DNA from 3 places in the Alteromonas sp. CH_MED4-4 genome. Region 1 is predicted to be linked to each of the others. Evidence: predicted binding sites of a transcription regulator. Region 1 holds the regulator's gene; each other region holds the start of a gene.

Region 1 (6,197 bases):
TGACAGGCGTCTTTACGGATGGCGACCTACGACGAATTCTCGATGCCCGAATAGACGTACACAGTGCGACAGTAGAAGAAGTAATGACTAAAGGCGGCAAGACTACCACCGCAGGTCAGCTGGCTGTAGAAGCCCTGAATTTGATGGAAACCCATAAAATTAGTGCGTTAATGGTTACTGACGATAAGCGCAAACCTGTTGGGGCCTTTAACATGCATATGCTATTAAAAGCAGGAGTGCTTTAAATGACAACCACCTTGTACACGGAAATAAATGACTCGCTTTTCGCAAAACTAGCCAAGATAAAGTTGCTGGTATGCGACGTTGATGGTGTGTTCTCAGATGGTCGAATTTACTTAGGTAACGACGGTGAAGAACTTAAAGCATTCCATACCCGTGATGGATATGGTGTAAAAGCGCTAGTGAGCAATGGAGTGAATGTCGCGGTAATTACTGGACGTCGCTCTGCCATTGTTGAAAATAGAATGAAGGCACTGAATGTTGCACATATAATTCAAGGCGAAGAGAATAAAGCAGACGCGCTTAGCGACCTGATGAAACGCCTTGAGTTAAACACTGACGAAGTGGCTGCGGTAGGTGATGACATGCCAGATACGGGTATGTACAAGCACGTTGCGGTTAAAATTGCGGTTGCCGATGCCCATCCTTACGTAGCAAAACAAGCAAACTGGATTACGACCCTTCCCGGTGGGTTTGGCGCGGTCCGAGAAATATCGGATACCATTTTGCAGGCCAAAGGGGTAGCAAATGAGATTTTTGGAGCTAGTGTATGAGCCTGTTTGGCTTTAATCGCTTAGGATTAAGTATATCGGCGCTATTTATTCTGGCGATGCTGATGTACATCCCTACGTGGATGGAAGAGCAGCCGGAAACGCAGGGGAATCGTGAAAACGATGCGCTAAAGCCCGCCTACAAAGCAAAAAATCTAACCACTACGCTGTACAATCAAGACGGTGAGTTAAATCACAAAGTATTTGCAGAGTCGATGGAGCATTACGACCAGCTTGGCTTTGTATTGTTTCAGCAACCTAAATACACCCTTTATACAGAAAACGCGTCATCACCATGGGTGGTAACCGCTGATGAAGGTACACTATACAATAACGAGCTAATCCAGCTGGAAAACCAAGTTAATATTGAGAACCAAACTGGCGATGACTTTGTCAGAAGTATATCGACCGAGTACATTCAAATTAATTTAGAGACCAAGCAAATGACATCTGACCAACCCGTTGAAATACTGGGCACCCAATATGTCATTTTAAGTAATGGGTTTAACGCGAATTTACGCACACAAGAATACGAGCTTTTAGATCATGTACAAACCACTTATTCCCCTAGCAACTAGTTTATTGCTTGCCATCGCTAGCGGTGCGGTACACGCCAGTGAAGATGATTTTTCGCAGCCCATAAAAATAGGCTCGAACACCCAGTTTATCGACGGTAAAAATAAAACCGCGTTGTACAAAGACGACGTACTCATAACTCAAGGCTCTTTGGTTATTGAAGCTGACGAAGTGGAAGTAATTGCCACTGACGGTGGTGGTCGTGAAATATTTATTGCTAGAGGAAAGCCTGCAAGCTATTCCCAGCAATTGGAAGACGGCACGCCAGTTTCGGCAAAAGCTAATGAAATACGCTATGAAGTGGTGAACCGAACGATTTCTCTTGCCGGAAACGCAGAGTTGAAACAAGACACCAGTAAAGTACAGGGTGACAACATCACGTTCGATATGATTACCGAGCAATTGCTAGCGACTGGCGGCGCAGGTAAGGATGGTGAGGGTCGAGTGACTACAGTATTCACACCTGAGACCATTCGCAAAACTTCGTCTAAGAAAGACAAAAAAGACAACGAGGGCAATGAATAGCAATGGCAACTTTGAGCGCTAAAAATCTTGCTAAGGCTTACAAGTCAAGACAGGTTGTTCGAGATGTAAGTCTGTCTGTCTCAACGGGTCAAATTGTTGGTCTTCTTGGCCCAAATGGCGCTGGTAAGACCACCACATTCTACATGATTGTTGGTTTAGTGAATCTGGATAAAGGCAAGATTGAAATCGACGACAATGAGCTAACTCATCAGCCCATGCACGAGCGTGCACGCCGCGGAATTGGCTACCTACCGCAGGAAGCCTCTATTTTCAGAAAGCTCACAGTGCATGAAAATATCATGGCCATTTTGCAAACCCGTAAAGATTTAAATTCACAACAGCAAGAAGAAGAAGCAGATGCGCTACTTGATGAATTTAATATTAACCATATACGTAATAGTACTGGGATGAGTTTGTCAGGGGGCGAACGCCGTCGCGTTGAGATTGCCCGCGCTCTGGCAGCAAAACCGCAATTTATTTTGTTAGACGAACCATTTGCTGGTGTTGATCCAATATCAGTTAATGATATAAAGAAGATAATACAACATCTTCGCGATAGGGGTATTGGAATCCTTATCACGGACCATAACGTACGAGAGACATTGGATGTTTGTGAAAAGGCGTACATTGTGAGTCATGGCGAGCTTATTGCGCAAGGAACGGCGGAACAGGTTTTAAGTAATCAAAAAGTAAGGGATGTATACCTAGGCGAACAATTCAGGCTATAGTTAATGTAACCGAATTGTCATTTTTCAGTTTCGCTCTGGTATATTCAATTTAGAGCATTTAAATAAGACGTAGATGAAACCATCTTTACAGCTAAAATTTAGCCAACAACTTACCATGACACCACAGCTTCAGCAGGCCATTAAACTGCTGCAGCTTTCTACACTTGATCTTCAACAAGAGATCCAAGAAGCGCTCGATTCTAATCCGCTATTAGAAGTTGAAGAAGGTAACGACGAGCCGCAACTAGAAAAGAACAATATCGACAACGATGACAGCGGCTCTGAGGCCACTGCTTCTGCATCTAGTGACACATTAGAAGCCGGCGATGCACTTGAGAAAAACGATCTTCCCGATGAGCTGCCAATCGACAGTACGTGGGATGAATACTACTCTGCTTCATCTTCGCCTGCTCCGGGTCCATCCAATGACGACGAGCAAATCTTCCAAGGAGAGACTACTGAAGATATTCAAGAGCACCTTCTTTGGCAAATGCGCCTTACCCATTTCTCGGATACCGATCGCGCAATCGCTACAGCAATCATCGACTCTATTGACGAGTCAGGTTATTTAACCGTTACCCTTGACGATATTTTAGAAGCGGTTAACGATGATGATATGGAAGAGCCGATTGAAATGGACGAAATAGAATGTGTGCTTAAGCGCATTCAGATGTTCGACCCTATTGGTTCTGGCTCTCGCTCTCCACAAGAATGTTTGATGGTGCAATTGCGCCAGTTTTCAGAAGACACACCGTGGCTTGCTGAAGCAAAGCAACTGATTGAAGAGTACTCTGACTTACTGAGCAGCAAAGACTATCGTACGCTTATGCGTAAAAGCCGATTGAAAGAAGATCAGCTACGCGAGGCAATGCGTTTGCTGCAAACCTTGAATCCTCGCCCAGGTAGTGCTTTAGTTACTAAAGAGCCTGAGTACGTTATTCCTGATGTCTCAGTAACCAAGAAAAATGGCCGTTGGGTGGTTGAGCTGAACCCCGACAGTCTGCCTAAGTTAAGCGTAAATCAACAATACGCAGCAATGAGTCGCCGTGCCAAGAATAGTAGCGATTCACAATTCATCCGCTCACACATGCAAGAGGCTAAGTGGTTCATAAAGAGCCTTGAATCTCGTAACGAAACCTTAATGAAGGTTGCAAACTGCATTGTGCAGCAGCAAATGGGCTTTTTTGAGCACGGCCCGGAAATGATGAAACCAATGGTGCTAAATGATGTCGCAGAAATGGTAGATATGCACGAATCCACTATTTCGCGAGTGACAACGCAAAAGTACATGCATACGCCACGTGGAATCTTCGAATTGAAGTATTTCTTCTCAAGCCACGTTGCAACAGAGTCTGGTGGTGAATGTTCATCTACAGCGATTCGTGCATTGATCAAGAAATTAGTGGCCGCTGAAAAGCCTAGCAAGCCGCTAAGTGATAGCAAGATTGCTTCATTGTTGGCCGAACAAGGCATTAAAGTTGCCCGGCGAACAATAGCAAAGTACCGGGAATCGTTGTCGATCCCGCCGTCGAACCAACGCAAAAGCCTTATTTAATCGGGCTTAATAATATAAGGAAGACGAAATATGCAAATCAACCTTACTGGTCATCATGTCGAAATCACCGACTCTTTGCGTAATTATGTCGATACGAAGTTCAGCAAACTTGAACGTCACTTTGATCACATTTCTAATGTGCATGTCATCCTGAACGTTGAAAAATTAAATCAAAAAGCCGAAGCGACCGTTCATTTAAGTGGCGCTGAAGTATTCGCATCCTCAGAAAATACCGACATGTATGCGGCGATTGACAGCATGGTTGATAAACTCGACCGGCAGGTAATCAAGCATAAGGAAAAACTGAAAAAACATTAGTAGTTAATTAAGCATGGATATACAAGCCATCGTAAGTCTGGACCGCACCGAGTGTGCGGTTCAGTGTAATAGTAAAAAGCGAATTCTTGAGATCATCGCTGATATCGCTGCCAAGCAAAACGAGAACATTGATCAGGCAACGGTACTTAACAGTTTGATGGCTCGAGAGCGTATGGGTAGTACAGGCATTGGCAATGGTATCGCCCTGCCCCACGGGCGCCTGCCGGGCCTTGAGAAAGTGATTGCCATTGTTGTAACCAGCACGCCAGCAATCGACTTTGACGCCCTTGACGAGAAACCCGTAGACATCTTTTTTGCGCTACTCGTTCCCGAGGAACAGACCGAAGGACACCTTCAAACGCTGGCCACCGTGGCTGGTAAACTAAGCGACAAAGAAACGATTAAAGCAATACGTCGCGCAACGACAAGCGACGATATTCTATCTGCATTAAGTTAAACATTAAGCGCCTATTAACCGTTTAGTAGGCGCCTAATTCAACAACGCGTATGTGATAAAACCAGAGTATTAGGGAGAAAGTAGGTGAAGCTGATAATAATCAGTGGTCGTTCGGGGTCTGGTAAGTCTGTCGCACTTCGCGCATTGGAAGATTTAGGTTATTACTGTGTTGATAATATCCCGGTAAACTTACTTCCCACCTTAACCCATACAGTTGTTGACGAGTACGATCAGGTTGCGGTAAGTATCGATGTGAGAAACTTACCTAAAAATCCTGACGATTTGGTAGAAATTCTAGACTACCTGCCTTCTTCGTGGTCGATGACCATTGTTTACATTGACGCGAGCGATGATGTACTGGTTAAGCGTTTTAGCGAAACACGTCGTCTTCACCCTCTCGCCAAGCTTAATAAATCGCTTTCAGAAGCCATTAAAGCCGAGTCAGCCCTACTTGCTCCTATTGCTGAACGCGCAGATTTATATTTAGACACTGATAAGCTTACCATTCACCAACTGGCAGAGTTAATTCGAGAGCGTATCTTGGGTAAGAAAAGCTCACGCCTTGTGCTTGTGTTCGAGTCGTTTGGCTTTAAGCACGGTATTCCTAAAGATGCGGATTACGTTTTTGATGCCCGCTTTTTACCTAACCCCCACTGGGAGCCCGACCTTAAACATCTGACCGGATTAGACGCGCCAGTAGAAGTATTTTTGGGGTCGCAGCCTGTAGTGACCAAGTTCATTTGGCAAATTCAGAATTTAATAACGACATGGCTGCCTCATTTAGAGCGCAATAACAGAAGTTACGTAACCGTAGCGATTGGCTGTACTGGTGGCCAACACCGTTCGGTTTATATCGCACAGACCCTGTCGAAAACCTTCAGTGAAATACACCCTGATGTACAAATTCGCCATAGAGAGCTGAATCAGTAATGACTATTCAAAAAACGCTAACTATCGTCAATAAGTTAGGGTTGCATGCAAGAGCGGCGACCCAACTGGTTAAACTGGCTAATCAATTCGACGCTAAAATCATCTTAAAAAAAGGCGATAAAGAAGCAGACGCAAGCAGTGTATTGGGATTAATGATGCTTGAAAGCCATCAAGGTGAACAGGTAGACGTGATTGTGGACGGCAGTGATGCTGTTGATGCACTTGCAGCTATTGAAGAGCTTATTGAGGGCAGATTTAACGAAGACGAATAGTCTTACTTGCCCAATCCATTGACCAATTAATCAACACTTAGCGCA
Region 2 (6,197 bases), on a different contig from region 1:
GGCACCTATGTCGGGCGGTGAAAAGGCGCGCTTAGTATTGGCGTTAATTGTTTATCAGAAGCCTAACTTATTGCTGCTGGATGAGCCTACCAACCACTTAGATTTGGAAATGCGCCATGCGCTAAATATCGCGCTTCAAGGTTTTGAAGGCGCCATGGTACTGGTCTCGCACGACCGCTTCTTACTCTCCTCGGTATGTGAGGATTTCTATTTGGTAGACAGTGGCGAAGTTGAACCATTTAAAGGCGACTTGGACGACTATCGCGACTGGATTTTAAAGCAGCAGGCAGCGGAAAAAGCCAAGGCCAACAGCGACGCCAAAAACGAAGAGCTACAAGAGACTGGCGCGCAGAGTAAGCCGGAACGCAAATTAGATCGTAAAGAAGAAAAACGCCGTGAAGCCGAGTTTAGGCAAAGGGTTGCGCCACTTAAAAAAGCCATTGAAAAACACGAAAAAGCCATGGAAAAATGTGGTGCTGCTTTGGCTGAGGTGGAAGCGTCACTTGCCGATACTTCGCTTTACAGCGAAGACAAAAAGGCGCAGCTTATGGGCCTACTCGACAAGCAAACTCAGCTTAAGCAACAGCTTGAGGAAGAAGAGATGGCATGGCTAGATGCCCAAGAGCAAATTGAGTTAAAACGAGAAGAGTATGACAATGCCAACGCCTAATATCGAAAACCGCGCGTTTTGGGAGTATAGCGTTTCTCGCTATACCAAAGGTGATATGGCTCCCCTTGCGCTTTTACTGCAAGACAACCACAAGGTTAATGTAAACGTTCTCTTGCTGATTTGCTGGTGTTTAGAGAATAATGTCATCATTAATTTGCCACAGCTTAAGGCAGTGATTGCGGCATCAAGTGCGACCGAAGAAAAGTTACAGTATCACCGTGCAAGGCGAAAGGCTGCGAGCCCCGAAAAAGGCGGAGACCAAGCAGAATATGACGCACTCAAAGCACAAGAGCTAGAGCTTGAAAGACAGCAGCAGCACGATATTGTTGCGTCGTTCAATGAGCAGCCAGTCACGCATCTGGGTCAAGGGCAATCTGTATCGTCTAACGTATTTAACGCGTCTATCGCAGCGTTTATAAATGCATACGGACTGCGAGACAACAACGAGGCGCGCCAACTAGTGAGCCTAGTGGTTAACCATCTATCGTAAAAACACAATAAGAAAACAAAATGAGTAAATCAGCGCTATCGCATGGAAAGATAATAAAAAGCAGCTTTAAGGTGCCAGGGTGGGCGAAGAACCGTCATGTGCAAACCATATGGCCGCGTTTTATTCAAAAGCGGTTGCCTTTGTCTTACGACATGGAGCGTCTCACATTACCCGATGACGACTTCGTCGATGTGGCGTGGGGGCCAAAACCGCAGGAAACATCGGGTATCGTGGTGATGTTTCATGGTTTAGAAGGCAGCATTAAGTCGCATTACGCGAACGATATGATGGCTCAATTGTCGGTGAATGGTTGGCAGGTGGTGATGATGCACTATCGCGGCTGTAGCGGCGTGCCAAACTTAAAGGCGCGGGCTTATCACAGTGGAGAAACAGAAGACCCCAGCTTTTTCTTAGAGTGGCTTCACGATAAATTTCCACGAATTCCTAAAGTGGCCATCGGCTTTTCCCTTGGCGGCAACATGCTATTGAAACTGTTGGGCGAAAACCCTGCGCAAAAGTGGCTTAAGGCAGCGATTGCCATTTCTTCACCTCTTAAACTTTCAGAGTGCGCTAAATCAATTAACCAAGGTTTTTCTCGCGTATATCAAAAGTATTTACTTACTAGCATGAAAGATACGCTGCGTAAGAAAATGGAGTACATCGATTATCGCAAGCTTATACAGCTAACAAAAACTGATGTGGAAGAGATCACCAGCTTTACCCAATTCGACGAGAAGATCACAGCGCCGCTTCACGGCTTTGCAGACGCTCAAGACTACTATGAAAAGTGTAGTGCGTATCACTTTTTAAGCGCGATCCACTGTCCTACACTGGTATTGCATAGCATAGATGATCCCTTTATGAATCACTTAATTGTGCCTAAGGAAGAAGAGCTTGCGCGCAACGTTATCGTGGAGCTAAGTGAACGAGGCGGTCACGTTGGGTTCATGCAGGGTTCTATATTAAATCCTAAAGTATGGCTGCACGAACGGGTGAAACGCTTTGTAAGTGAAGCCTTACCTGTAAATACTACGTGTCGTTACGTCAGTCGCTAATGTTGATGTCCTAATAATTTACCCAAACGCTTTTTATCAGGAGTGTGAATGATAATCCCCATTGACGCGCTAGAAGCCGATACGCTTTATAGCCTGGCTGAGTCTTTTGCTCTGCGAGAGGGCACGGACTACGGCGCTGAAGAAGTTGCGCTAGATGTGAAAGTGCAGCAAGTGTTAAACAGACTCAAATCGGGTGAGGCGGTGCTGGTCTATTCAGAGCTTCATGAAAGTGTAGATATCAAAAGAAAAGAAGATATTGAGCCAAGCGAAGCTGAAGAACAATAGACATAAAAAAGCCGGGTCGAGCAACCCGGCTACCTACCTGAGGAGAGGAAGGCTTAAAACGCGTAACGTGCAGTTACCTGCATAATGTCTAAATCATCAATGATTCTGTAGTTTGCACCCACAGCCCATTGTGGCGTGATGTAATAGTTAGCGCCTACTCTAAATGTCGCTTCACCATCGTCTACATCGTAGTAGCCAACTTCACCCGCCAGCTCTACCTGCTCTGTGATCATCGAGCGAAGGCCAGCATTAATGCTGTAACCTGTTTCGTCGTTTACGTCACCGTCAATACGCTCTAAGTTGGCACCAAAATACGCGTCTGTTGTCGCGTTAACAGGTAAACGGTAACCCGCACCTAGTGTCAGCATATCAAAGTCAAAGTTGCCCTCTTCAAAGAAGCTATACTCGCCGTTTAGGTACCAGTTGCTATTCAATAGGTATTTACCGTTAACGGTTAAACCGTCTGGTTCAAAAGACTCATTGTCGTCAAAGTCCATTTTGGTGTAACCACCTTCTACGTAACGCCAGTCAGGCTTGTCGGCCATAGCTGTAAGAGGAAGTGCCGCTGCAGTTAAAGCAGCAATAAGTGTGATTGATTTACGCATGTGATAACTCCTTAGTATGTTCAGTAACCCCCTTACGTTGCTTCCGTCCATTTCAGACGTTCTGCAAAAATTGTTGTAAGGCGGCGCGTTTATAGCGCGCAACAAAGTGTTACTGGGTTGATGGTCAAAGAAACGAAAACCGTCTTCATGCCATCTTTATTATTTCCGTTAAGAAATAGTGTCCGATTTATTTATCTACATGATGAATAGCAAAGCGTTTGCCAACTTCGTACTAAATCACTATTTTGATATGTCTTAATTTATCTATGTTGCTAATATTTATAGATAAAATACGTCTGGCTTTTTAGAGGCTACACATTTGAAATGTTCAAAATCAAAGTTTGATGTATTCCTAGTAAAACGTTGGCACACAAAACTGTCTCTAAAAAACAACAGTTATCCTTTTGTCTAACTCATCGGACATTTTTACAAGCCAGTGTTCTCCAATAATCCACAATGTGTGTGTTTGTAAAGCATTGTAAATTATGAAAAATATAAAAAATAACGGCGGCTATTTCGTGTTGGAACAGCTTTTGCTCAAGTCATTATGAGTTATCCAACGTTCACTCAAGCCATTAGGCAAGGAATTCGGCTTTCGCGATATCCGCGATGTCAGTGAACACAGAAAGGAAGAGAGCGCCTTTCTCGCGTGGCTTCAATCAATACCGTTTTTGTAAAAAACGCTTTTCAGTAGGTAAGGCGTGTAACGAGTTGTTGATGGTCATCTGGATAACCATTGTTTTCATAAGGAGAGGACAAATGGCTAAGCCAGTTTCAATTTTCGGTAAAGATTTACAAACGAATGTGCGTCAGCGCAATAAGCTGTCACACCTTCTTTTAGCGATGAGCAGTGTCATCGCATTATTTGCGTTTCAACAAGCAGGTGCAGTTGAGGTTAACAACGACAATCAGCCTCAAAAAGCATCGCCGGTTCTTCAGTCAATTATTGATGCTGCACGCCAGTCAGCGACAGAGAGCTACGAGCAGGACGATCACGGGTTAAACAGCAAGCTTAAAGAAATTGACTACACCACGTATCGTTCAATTCGCTTCAAGCCCGAGCAGAGTCTTTGGCATGGTGAGAATGACTACGAACTGCAGTTTTTTCACCCGGGTTTTTTATATGAATACCCCGTCACTATCCACACTATTGGTGAAAGCAATAAGCCTGAACGCCTAGCGTTCAACAGTGACATGTTCAACTATGACGGGTCTGCGTCAGGGTTAGCTGGGCTAACGGACGAAAAGTCAGGGTTTGCTGGGTTTCGCGTTCACTACCCTATCAAGAACGAAGAGTACAAAGACGAATTTGCTGTGTTTTTGGGGGCATCGTACTTCCGTCTTGTAGGTAAAAATCAAGTGTACGGTATCTCAGCACGAGGTCTTGCGATTGATACGGCGCTAGCCAAAGGCGAAGAGTTCCCCCACTTCACTGAGTTCTGGGTCATAGAACCGAGTGAGGGTAAGCCTATTACTGTTTATGCGCGTCTTGAAAGCCCTTCTGTAGCGGGCGCGTACAAATTTGTTATACAGCCTGATATTGATACCAGCGTTAAGGTAGAGAGTTGGTTATTTGCCAGAGATGACGTGAGCAAGCTAGGCATTGCACCATTTACCAGTATGTTCTTGTATGGCGAGAACACAGAAAAGCGTCATGACGACTATCGTCCAGAGGTGCATGATAGTGACGGTGTACTCATGGTAACTCACGCTGGTGAAGAAATTTGGCGCCCGCTGACTAACCCTGCACGCCTTCAAGTCACGTCACTTAGCGACGCAAACCCTAAAGGATTCGGCATGCTTCAACGCGACGGCGAATGGGATAATTACCTCGACGCAGAGGCCAATTACCATATACGCCCAGGGCTATGGGTGACGCCAGAAGCTGGTTTTGAGAAAGGCCGATTAGAAGTCGTCGAAATTCCGACTAAATCCGAAATACACGACAATATTGTGGCTTTTTGGACGCCTGAAAAGCCATTCAATTCGGGCGAATCACTGTATTTCGCTTACGAGCTTAAAACCGTAGAACAAAATCCGTTTGTCAGTGAACTGGCCTCAGTAGTACGTACCCGCCAAGGCAAGGCTGTGTTGCCGGGTGACGAGTTTAAAAACGACAGTCTAAATACGACACGACAGTTCAGCGTGGACTTCAGCGCGCCTTCTGCCATTGCTTTTGATAACGAGTCGATGAAGCTGGTGGTACAGGGTACCAACGGCACGATCTCTCAGCAGCGACTTTACCCCGTAGCTGACGGACAAGAGTGGCGAGCCACCTTCTTTGTTAAGCCGAAAGAAAAGCAGACGGTAGATATGCGCGCTTACATTGAGAAAGACGGTAAACGTGTGAGTGAGGTTTGGAATTATGTCTACCAACCAAAATAATCGCGCTTGCGCAGCGGTATCGGACGAGGCTAAAGCCGTGCCTCAGGTTAAAAGTGATGGCACTGCACGTGCTTCACATTTCATCTTAAAAGGAGAGCATATGCGTTTGTTTATCATGGCAATGCTAGTTATTCCAAGCACGGCACTGGCCGGTTGGAGTTTGTACGAAATCTTTTTACCTAACGGCCTTACCAACCTAGAGATTGCACAGCTGGGGTTGGGGCTAACCCTGTTCGCATGGTTGTGTATGGCGTTTTGGACAGGCATTATCGGTTTCTTTTTGCAGCTTTTTAACGTCGACCCGTTGAGCTTGCGCAGAAATCAAACGTCTCCTGATGCTACTGCGCCATTAACGCAAAAGCACGCCGTGGTCATGCCGGTTTATAACGAAGATACCCGCCGTATTATGGTGGGGTTTGAAGCTTGTATTCGCGAATTAATGGAAAGTGACAACAGTTCTAAATTCGACTTTTTCATGCTCAGCGACACCCGCGATATGGAAAAAGCGGATGCAGAGCTACGTGCCTTTTCCCGACTGAAGAAACGTTTAGGTGCCTTCTCTAGCCAAGTATTTTACCGTCGTCGCGAACAGAATCTGCACAGAAAAGTGGGCAACCTTAAAGAGTTTTGTGAACGCTGGGGTGCAAATTACGAGTCAATGATTGTATTAGATGCCGACAGCGTAATGACTGGAGAGCGCATGCAAG
Region 3 (6,197 bases), on a different contig from region 1:
AATTGGATGGCAAGAGCACGAGAGCCCATATGCGCTTGTCATAGCTATGCTAGATAAACTAAACACCGCTGGAGGCGATAAACTGGGTGTGGATGAGTCGACCCAGTTTTTTATCGTAGATGGTTTGAACAAGATGCTTGGCCAATCTGGGCAAATTATCAATGGTGCAGAGGTAACAGCACACTGTCGCATGCACAAATCTGAAAGTGAACTCACGCTTATTCAACGCGCTATGGACATGACCCTAGCTGTGCACAAAGCGACTGCCAGTATGCTTTATGAAGGCATTACCACGACAGAAGTTGAAGCATTTATTAACGATGCACATAAGAAAGTGGGGGCCGCTGGTAACTATTTTTGCATTGTACTTTTTGGAAAAGCCACCTCGTTTCCCCACGGCGTTAAAGACCCTCAAGTACTAAAGAAGAACGACTTAGTATTGATTGATACTGGCTGTAAGGTGCACGGCTACCTCTCTGATATCACGAGAACCTATTGTTTTGGTGAGCCAACCGATAAGCAACGAGCATTATGGGAAAGCGAAAAGCGCGCGCAGCTTGCCGCATTTAACGCTGCAAAAGTTGGTGTTCCCTGTGGCGATGTGGATAAAGCCGCGCGAGACAGCTTAGCTAAAGATGGCTTAGGACCAGACTATAACTTACCAGGTTTGCCCCATCGAACCGGGCACGGCATAGGCATGGATATTCACGAATGGCCGTATTTGGTAAAAGACAATCCTCACCCGCTAGCATCTGGCATGTGTTTTAGTAACGAACCTATGATCGTAGTACCAAACGAGTTCGGTATTCGCTTAGAAGATCACTTTTATATGACCGAAGATGGCCCGGTGTGGTTTACTGAGCCTAGCGAATCGATTGACTCTTTGTAAGTAAACTAGAATGAAGCTGCTCTTTGTTACGAAGAGCAGCTGTAGTGCGCGACTCCGCCAGCACTGAAAAATTCAAGTGGGCGCAGCTGGTAGTACTTATTCTCTACCTCTTTTGATTGCTCATCATAAGGCGCAGTAAGTATCTTCTGAAGTTCGTGAATTGGCGTAAAGTCACCTTTCTCTGCGGCTTTATAGGCAGGCACAATTAACCATTCGCGCCATGTGAATTTAGGGTTTGCTTTGCGCATATTCTCTACGGTAGCAGCAATAGCGTTTGTAACATCACCTTGTGTTTCGGCGTCCTTTTCAATGCGCTCACGCCATGTTTGTAGCCATGCTTCCCATTCTGTCATGACCTCTGCTTTAGGCGGGTAGTAAAAGCTTTTCGTCAAACTCGCCATATCTTCAGGCATTGACGATAGCTCTCGGAAAAACAGATTGTAGTCCACGCCTGTGCGCAGCATTAATTGCAGCAGCTTAATCAGCAAGTCGTGGTTGTAGCTGGCAATGCCAAGCTTTGTTGCCCACATACTCTCCATGGCGCGTTCCATCACGCCAGAAAAACCGTCGTTGATCTCGTTAAGCTTTGAGAGCTGTTCACTGTTGCCTTCAAGTAACGGCATCAGTGAGCGACAGAACATATCAAAGTTCTTTTGCGCAGCAATGGGCTGGTTTAAAAACGAGAAGTGACGTCCGCCGCCTGTCCAAGGTTGGTAGTCTGCTTCAAAAAATTCACAAAAGCCGAATGGTCCATAATCCAGCGTAAAGCCTCCTGCGGCGCAGTTATCGCTATTAAAATTGCCCTGGCAATAACCGACGCGAACCCAACCAGAAACAAGACGCGTTAGCCGGTCTCGAAATAGTGCAGCCAGCGTTACCACTTGCTCTTCAAACAACGTGGTTGTGTCAATTTCACTTGAGTACTCTCGCTCAATAAGGTGCTTAACAATGGCTTCTAGTTCGTTTAACGCTTCGCTGTGTTCGTTACAGCGAGCTCGCCTAGCAAAAAGCTCTATTTGGCCTACGCGCAAAAAGGAGGGCGCCACGCGGGTAGAAATAGCAGTTATATTTTCTACCATCACTTCAGGTTCATAGGAATGAGACCCTTCGCGATACCACGGCCTGTCTACCGTGTCTGATTCAGACATAAACAAGCTCAGCGAACGTGAGGTCGGAATGCCAAGCGCATGCATGTGTTCTTGCACTAAAAATTCGCGCACGCTTGAGCGCAATACGGCGCGCCCGTCTGCGCCGCGACAATAAGGCGTGCGACCCGCACCTTTTAACTGCATTTCCCAACGCTTGCCGTTTAATACTGCTTCAACGATAGAAATTGCTCTGCCGTCGCCGTAGCCGTTACCTGTTCTAAACGGGCACTGCTGTGTGTACTCCGTACCGTAAATAGAAAGTGCGTAGCCGGTTGCCCAGCCGAAGGGGGTCATTGGAGCAGGTACATCCGACATGTCCCCTGAGAACAGCTGGGTGAAATCTTTAGATGTTGCCAAGCTATCGTCTAAGCCTAATTCGGCAAACAGCGTTTCGCTATGAGCAACGTACGTCGGTGCATTTAATGGGGTCGGAGTAACTGGCACATAGTGACCTGAGAACACTTGGCGCGGGTCATGGTCGTCACCATCGCACGTCGACTGCGGGTCTGGGGTAAGGGTATTCAGCAAAGAGTAATCTACGTGCTTTGCGAATTCATCTAGTGTTTTGATACGTTCTGTCACTATGCCTGCCTATTTCACTGAATGGGAAAATCTGTTTGCGAGCATCGAGGCTCAGGTTACTTTTGCACCTTTAACCATTAACAATCTCGACACTTCATACGTTTTTTCAATGATTATTGTTTAGGTCGAAGTGCAAGCTGGCCTTGCTCTACAGTTAGCTGTAAAGGTACCGTTGAAAGCATGCTTACCGCTTTGTTCGCAGGATCTAGGCGATAAACAGGGTTATTGGCTAAATAGCCATTGATGAGCTGCATGAATTCGCCACTTACAGGGGCTAAATTACCCTTAAAGCCGCCAGCATCAATTGTGCTATCAAGTAGAGACAATGAGCGCACAAAAATCGCTTTTTCTTCACTGTCGTAATAAGGCGTGCCTTCCAAAGCAAGACTTACTTTTGCAGGGTAGTTCAACCCAAATGCACTAATACGCGCAGTGGCAATAGCGCCTAGCTGAACCACGTCTCTGCCATCTGGGCCTATGGTTGCTGTCATATCTTCCACGTCTAAATAAAGAGGAATACCAGCAAGTGACGTTTGCTTCTGCAACTTACTCACTTGGCTATCAAGCACTTGTTCTAACTCGGCATTAGATACAGTGTAAACTGCCAGTTGAGAGAGAGTAGCGCAGCCTGCAAGAATGGTAGCGAAGGCAATGGAAAGTAGAATTCTCATAAAAAAGTCTCTTTTAGCAATGAGTTGTCGAATTACACCGTGCGAGCCGGAAATACTGGCGCTGCAACAAAGAAGTGCCTCTATTGTACGGGCAGAGGAAAGGGATGAACAATGAAATCGTTAATTCGCTAAGACAACGGCTTATTCAGGGAGTCCATGAGTAGGAGAGAGGCGCAAAGCGTAACGCTGGAAAAAAATACTTGGTTGCCGACACTTAATAAAATTGTGTGTATGACCACTGTTGGAATATGTGCAATCGAAAGAGCGTGAACATGGCGTCATTTATATCTCAAGTTGGACAGTTTGTCGCAATCAACTTGATTAGTTTATAGCGGCTGTATTACCGTAGGCCCCTCGGTTGGGGAGTAGCCTGTTTCCGTTTCGAATGGAAAAGTTTGTATCAACATAATTGGTCACATTACCATGGTACAAACACCTCTTGGTTGGCGAGACCATCGATAAGTCCACGCGTAAAGGTCAGGCGTGCGGATTTGTCGTGGACTCAATTAGCCTGACCGGAGTTCTAAAACTATGAGTATCTTCGCTCTTATCTTGCTAGCCTTTGCTATGTCAACAGATGCGTTTGCCGCCGCGATAGGCAAAGGTGTCAAAATCAATCGCCCTCGTTTAAGTTTTGCCCTCAAAATTGGCCTTTTGTTCGGACTTATAGAGGCAACAACTCCATTTATAGGCTGGTTCATTGGTCGCGCGGCGTCTTCATACGTTGAAGCATGGGATCATTGGATTGCGCTAATAATTCTTTCTGGTTTAGGTATTCATATGGTACTCGAGAGCCTGAAACCTGCCGAAGAAGAGTCGACGTCTCAAAAACAATCCTTTATTTTGTTGTGTATTACTGCGTTAGGCACAAGCATCGACGCAATGGCAGTGGGTGCAAGTCTCGCGCTAATTGACGTGAACATTGCTATTGCTGCGACGTTAATTGGGATAGCCACTTTTTCTATGGTAACTATTGGCATTATGTTGGGCAGTGTTATGGGAACATTGATAGGTAAGCGAGCAGAGACATTTGGTGGCATTGTGCTTGTTTCGGTTGGTACTTGGATCTTTGTGAGTCACACACTCTAGAGCGTGTTGATCTTTGTGGTTTGAACGTTAACCGTGCTTCTATTACCGCTATAGCCACGCACGTTGAAACCGTTTATTAGATAACCCGATGGGTTATTTTCATCGCCAGAAAAACCTCGGATCGCAAAGCTATCGAACATGCCGCCAGAGTTGTTTTGTCTAACAATGGTGGGCGCAAAATCTAGTGCATCGATGAAGCGCGAGATCCCTTCTTTTAAGATCAAGCATAAGCAAGGTATTACGTGTCTTTGGCAGGTTTTGCAGAGGTCATGAACGTTATGTTATCTCGTTTCTTTTAGCAAGGAAGGTAAGCAAACAATAAGGTGAGATTGATGATTATTGCGGGCTGCTACAGATACATACAGGCTGTTTATATTGATAAATGGAAATGTGCAGAGCTGTGAGTAAAAATAAACTTACTGGTCTAAACTCACCTGCGCAGCGTTTTCCTCGGTCTACTAATGCTATACACTTCGCGTTTTTATTACTCTTGCCTGCAGGCTGAACCTAAATTTTTAACTAGGACACTGAATGCGTCACACAACCCTATCTTTGCTCTTTTGTACTTTACCTTTTGCCGCCATGGCCGCTGAAAGTGTTGATTCATCAAACGCTAACTCTGGCGTGGACAGCAACGAAAAAGGCGTAGAAAAAATTACGATTGAAGGGGCGGCGACGGCGAACAACAAGCCGGTAGGGACGTTTAATTCACCTATATCTAACTTAGAATACGATCCGCGAGTCGATTTGCAATCAAGGAACATGGCAGAAGCGCAGGCTGACGTGACTATTCGCGGCGGTATATTCGAAAACACGGGTTTTCGCATAGGAAGCGCAACGCTGATCGACCCGCAAACGGGGCACTATTTCGCTGAAATTCCGATTGCGCCAGAAATGTTGACGAAGCCGAGTATTTTCACGGGCGTCGATAACGCGCTTTACGGCGTAAATAGCTCTGTAGGTACGGTGTCTTACGGCTGGCGTCCCATCCAAACAGCAGGCAGTGTGTCAGTGGGAATAGGTAATAACAACTTCAATTTGCAGCGTGTACACGGTGCAGTAAAGCACGCGCTTAGTGATTTACCCGGTTGGTCTGTTGGCGTTGAAGGAGAGTATTCTCGCTCTGAAAGTGATGGCACTATTGCTAATGGCGATCATAATTTCGAACGCGCGTCAGGGCGTATTCAGCTGGCAAGTAATGACTCACAAACCGACGTGTTTTATGGCTTTCAGCAAAAGTTTTTTGGCTGGCCTAACTTGTACACGCCTTTTAATGTAAACGAGACAGAAGACATTCAAACCCGTTTGGTCATGCTAAATCACAAACAGCGCTACGGCGAAGAGAGCATGAAAAATACCTTTGAGGTTTCTGCTTACTACAGAGAGAATGACGACCATTACGTATTCTCACGTGAAAATCCTGAAGCGTTTCAGGCGTTTCACGAAACCAAAGTTAAGTCATTGGCGTTTTCCGGTACTCATAATGTTTCGCAAGAATTTGGTATTAACTACGCAGCACAGCTTACTGCAGACGACATCACCTCAACCACGCTAGAGAACAATTTCACCTCTCGCGACTACTACAAAATAAGCGTAGTGCCCGAGTATCGAACTCAGTTGAACAGCAATGAATCGCTTACCGTTCGTTTAGGTGGGGCGTTTGACGATACAAATCGCGACGATGACCGACTGTCTTTTGTGGGCGATATTAGCTGGCTTACCCAAGCAGGGAGCAATGCCTCGCGTACACTCTATCTTTCGTATGCAGAGGCGACGCAGGTGGCTGGCTACACTGCTGTAGGCGGCAGTACCACAAGC

What was found. The regulator sigma-54, encoded in region 1, starts transcription at its own class of promoters, with help from an activator protein. The targets are predictions, from matches to a motif close to GTTGGCACGNNNNTNGNNT.
Region 2: a site for sigma-54 is predicted at 3,626-3,644, ahead of WA381_RS03785 (glucan biosynthesis protein). Genes of this name have one in related genera too.
Region 3: a site for sigma-54 is predicted at 3,733-3,751, ahead of WA381_RS00025 (manganese efflux pump MntP). Genes of this name have one in related genera too.

Annotation. Positions count from the first base shown of each region.
Region 1 covers NZ_JAYMEU010000013.1:52,615-58,811, reverse strand. Annotated here, with positions in the region: gene WA381_RS10870 (KpsF/GutQ family sugar-phosphate isomerase) at 1-245, shown strand, start outside; gene kdsC (3-deoxy-manno-octulosonate-8-phosphatase KdsC) at 246-794, shown strand; gene lptC (LPS export ABC transporter periplasmic protein LptC) at 791-1,369, shown strand; gene lptA (lipopolysaccharide transport periplasmic protein LptA) at 1,338-1,892, shown strand; gene lptB (LPS export ABC transporter ATP-binding protein) at 1,895-2,620, shown strand; gene WA381_RS10845 (RNA polymerase factor sigma-54) at 2,694-4,175, shown strand; gene hpf (ribosome hibernation promoting factor) at 4,206-4,493, shown strand; gene ptsN (PTS IIA-like nitrogen regulatory protein PtsN) at 4,507-4,950, shown strand; gene rapZ (RNase adapter RapZ) at 5,035-5,880, shown strand; gene WA381_RS10825 (HPr family phosphocarrier protein) at 5,880-6,152, shown strand.
Region 2 covers NZ_JAYMEU010000003.1:219,138-225,334, forward strand. Annotated here, with positions in the region: gene WA381_RS03760 (ATP-binding cassette domain-containing protein) at 1-670, shown strand, start outside; gene WA381_RS03765 (TIGR02444 family protein) at 651-1,160, shown strand; gene WA381_RS03770 (hydrolase) at 1,181-2,215, shown strand; gene WA381_RS03775 (YheU family protein) at 2,264-2,500, shown strand; gene WA381_RS03780 (outer membrane beta-barrel protein) at 2,554-3,105, opposite strand; gene WA381_RS03785 (glucan biosynthesis protein) at 3,865-5,490, shown strand; gene mdoH (glucans biosynthesis glucosyltransferase MdoH) at 5,471-6,197, shown strand, end outside.
Region 3 covers NZ_JAYMEU010000001.1:1,775-7,971, forward strand. Annotated here, with positions in the region: gene WA381_RS00010 (M24 family metallopeptidase) at 1-889, shown strand, start outside; gene WA381_RS00015 (protein adenylyltransferase SelO) at 916-2,619, opposite strand; gene WA381_RS00020 (DUF1439 domain-containing protein) at 2,733-3,290, opposite strand; yybP-ykoY riboswitch at 3,642-3,769, shown strand; gene WA381_RS00025 (manganese efflux pump MntP) at 3,822-4,379, shown strand; partial or broken gene WA381_RS00030 (TonB-dependent receptor plug domain-containing protein) at 4,388-4,600, opposite strand; gene WA381_RS00035 (TonB-dependent receptor plug domain-containing protein) at 4,911-6,197, shown strand, end outside.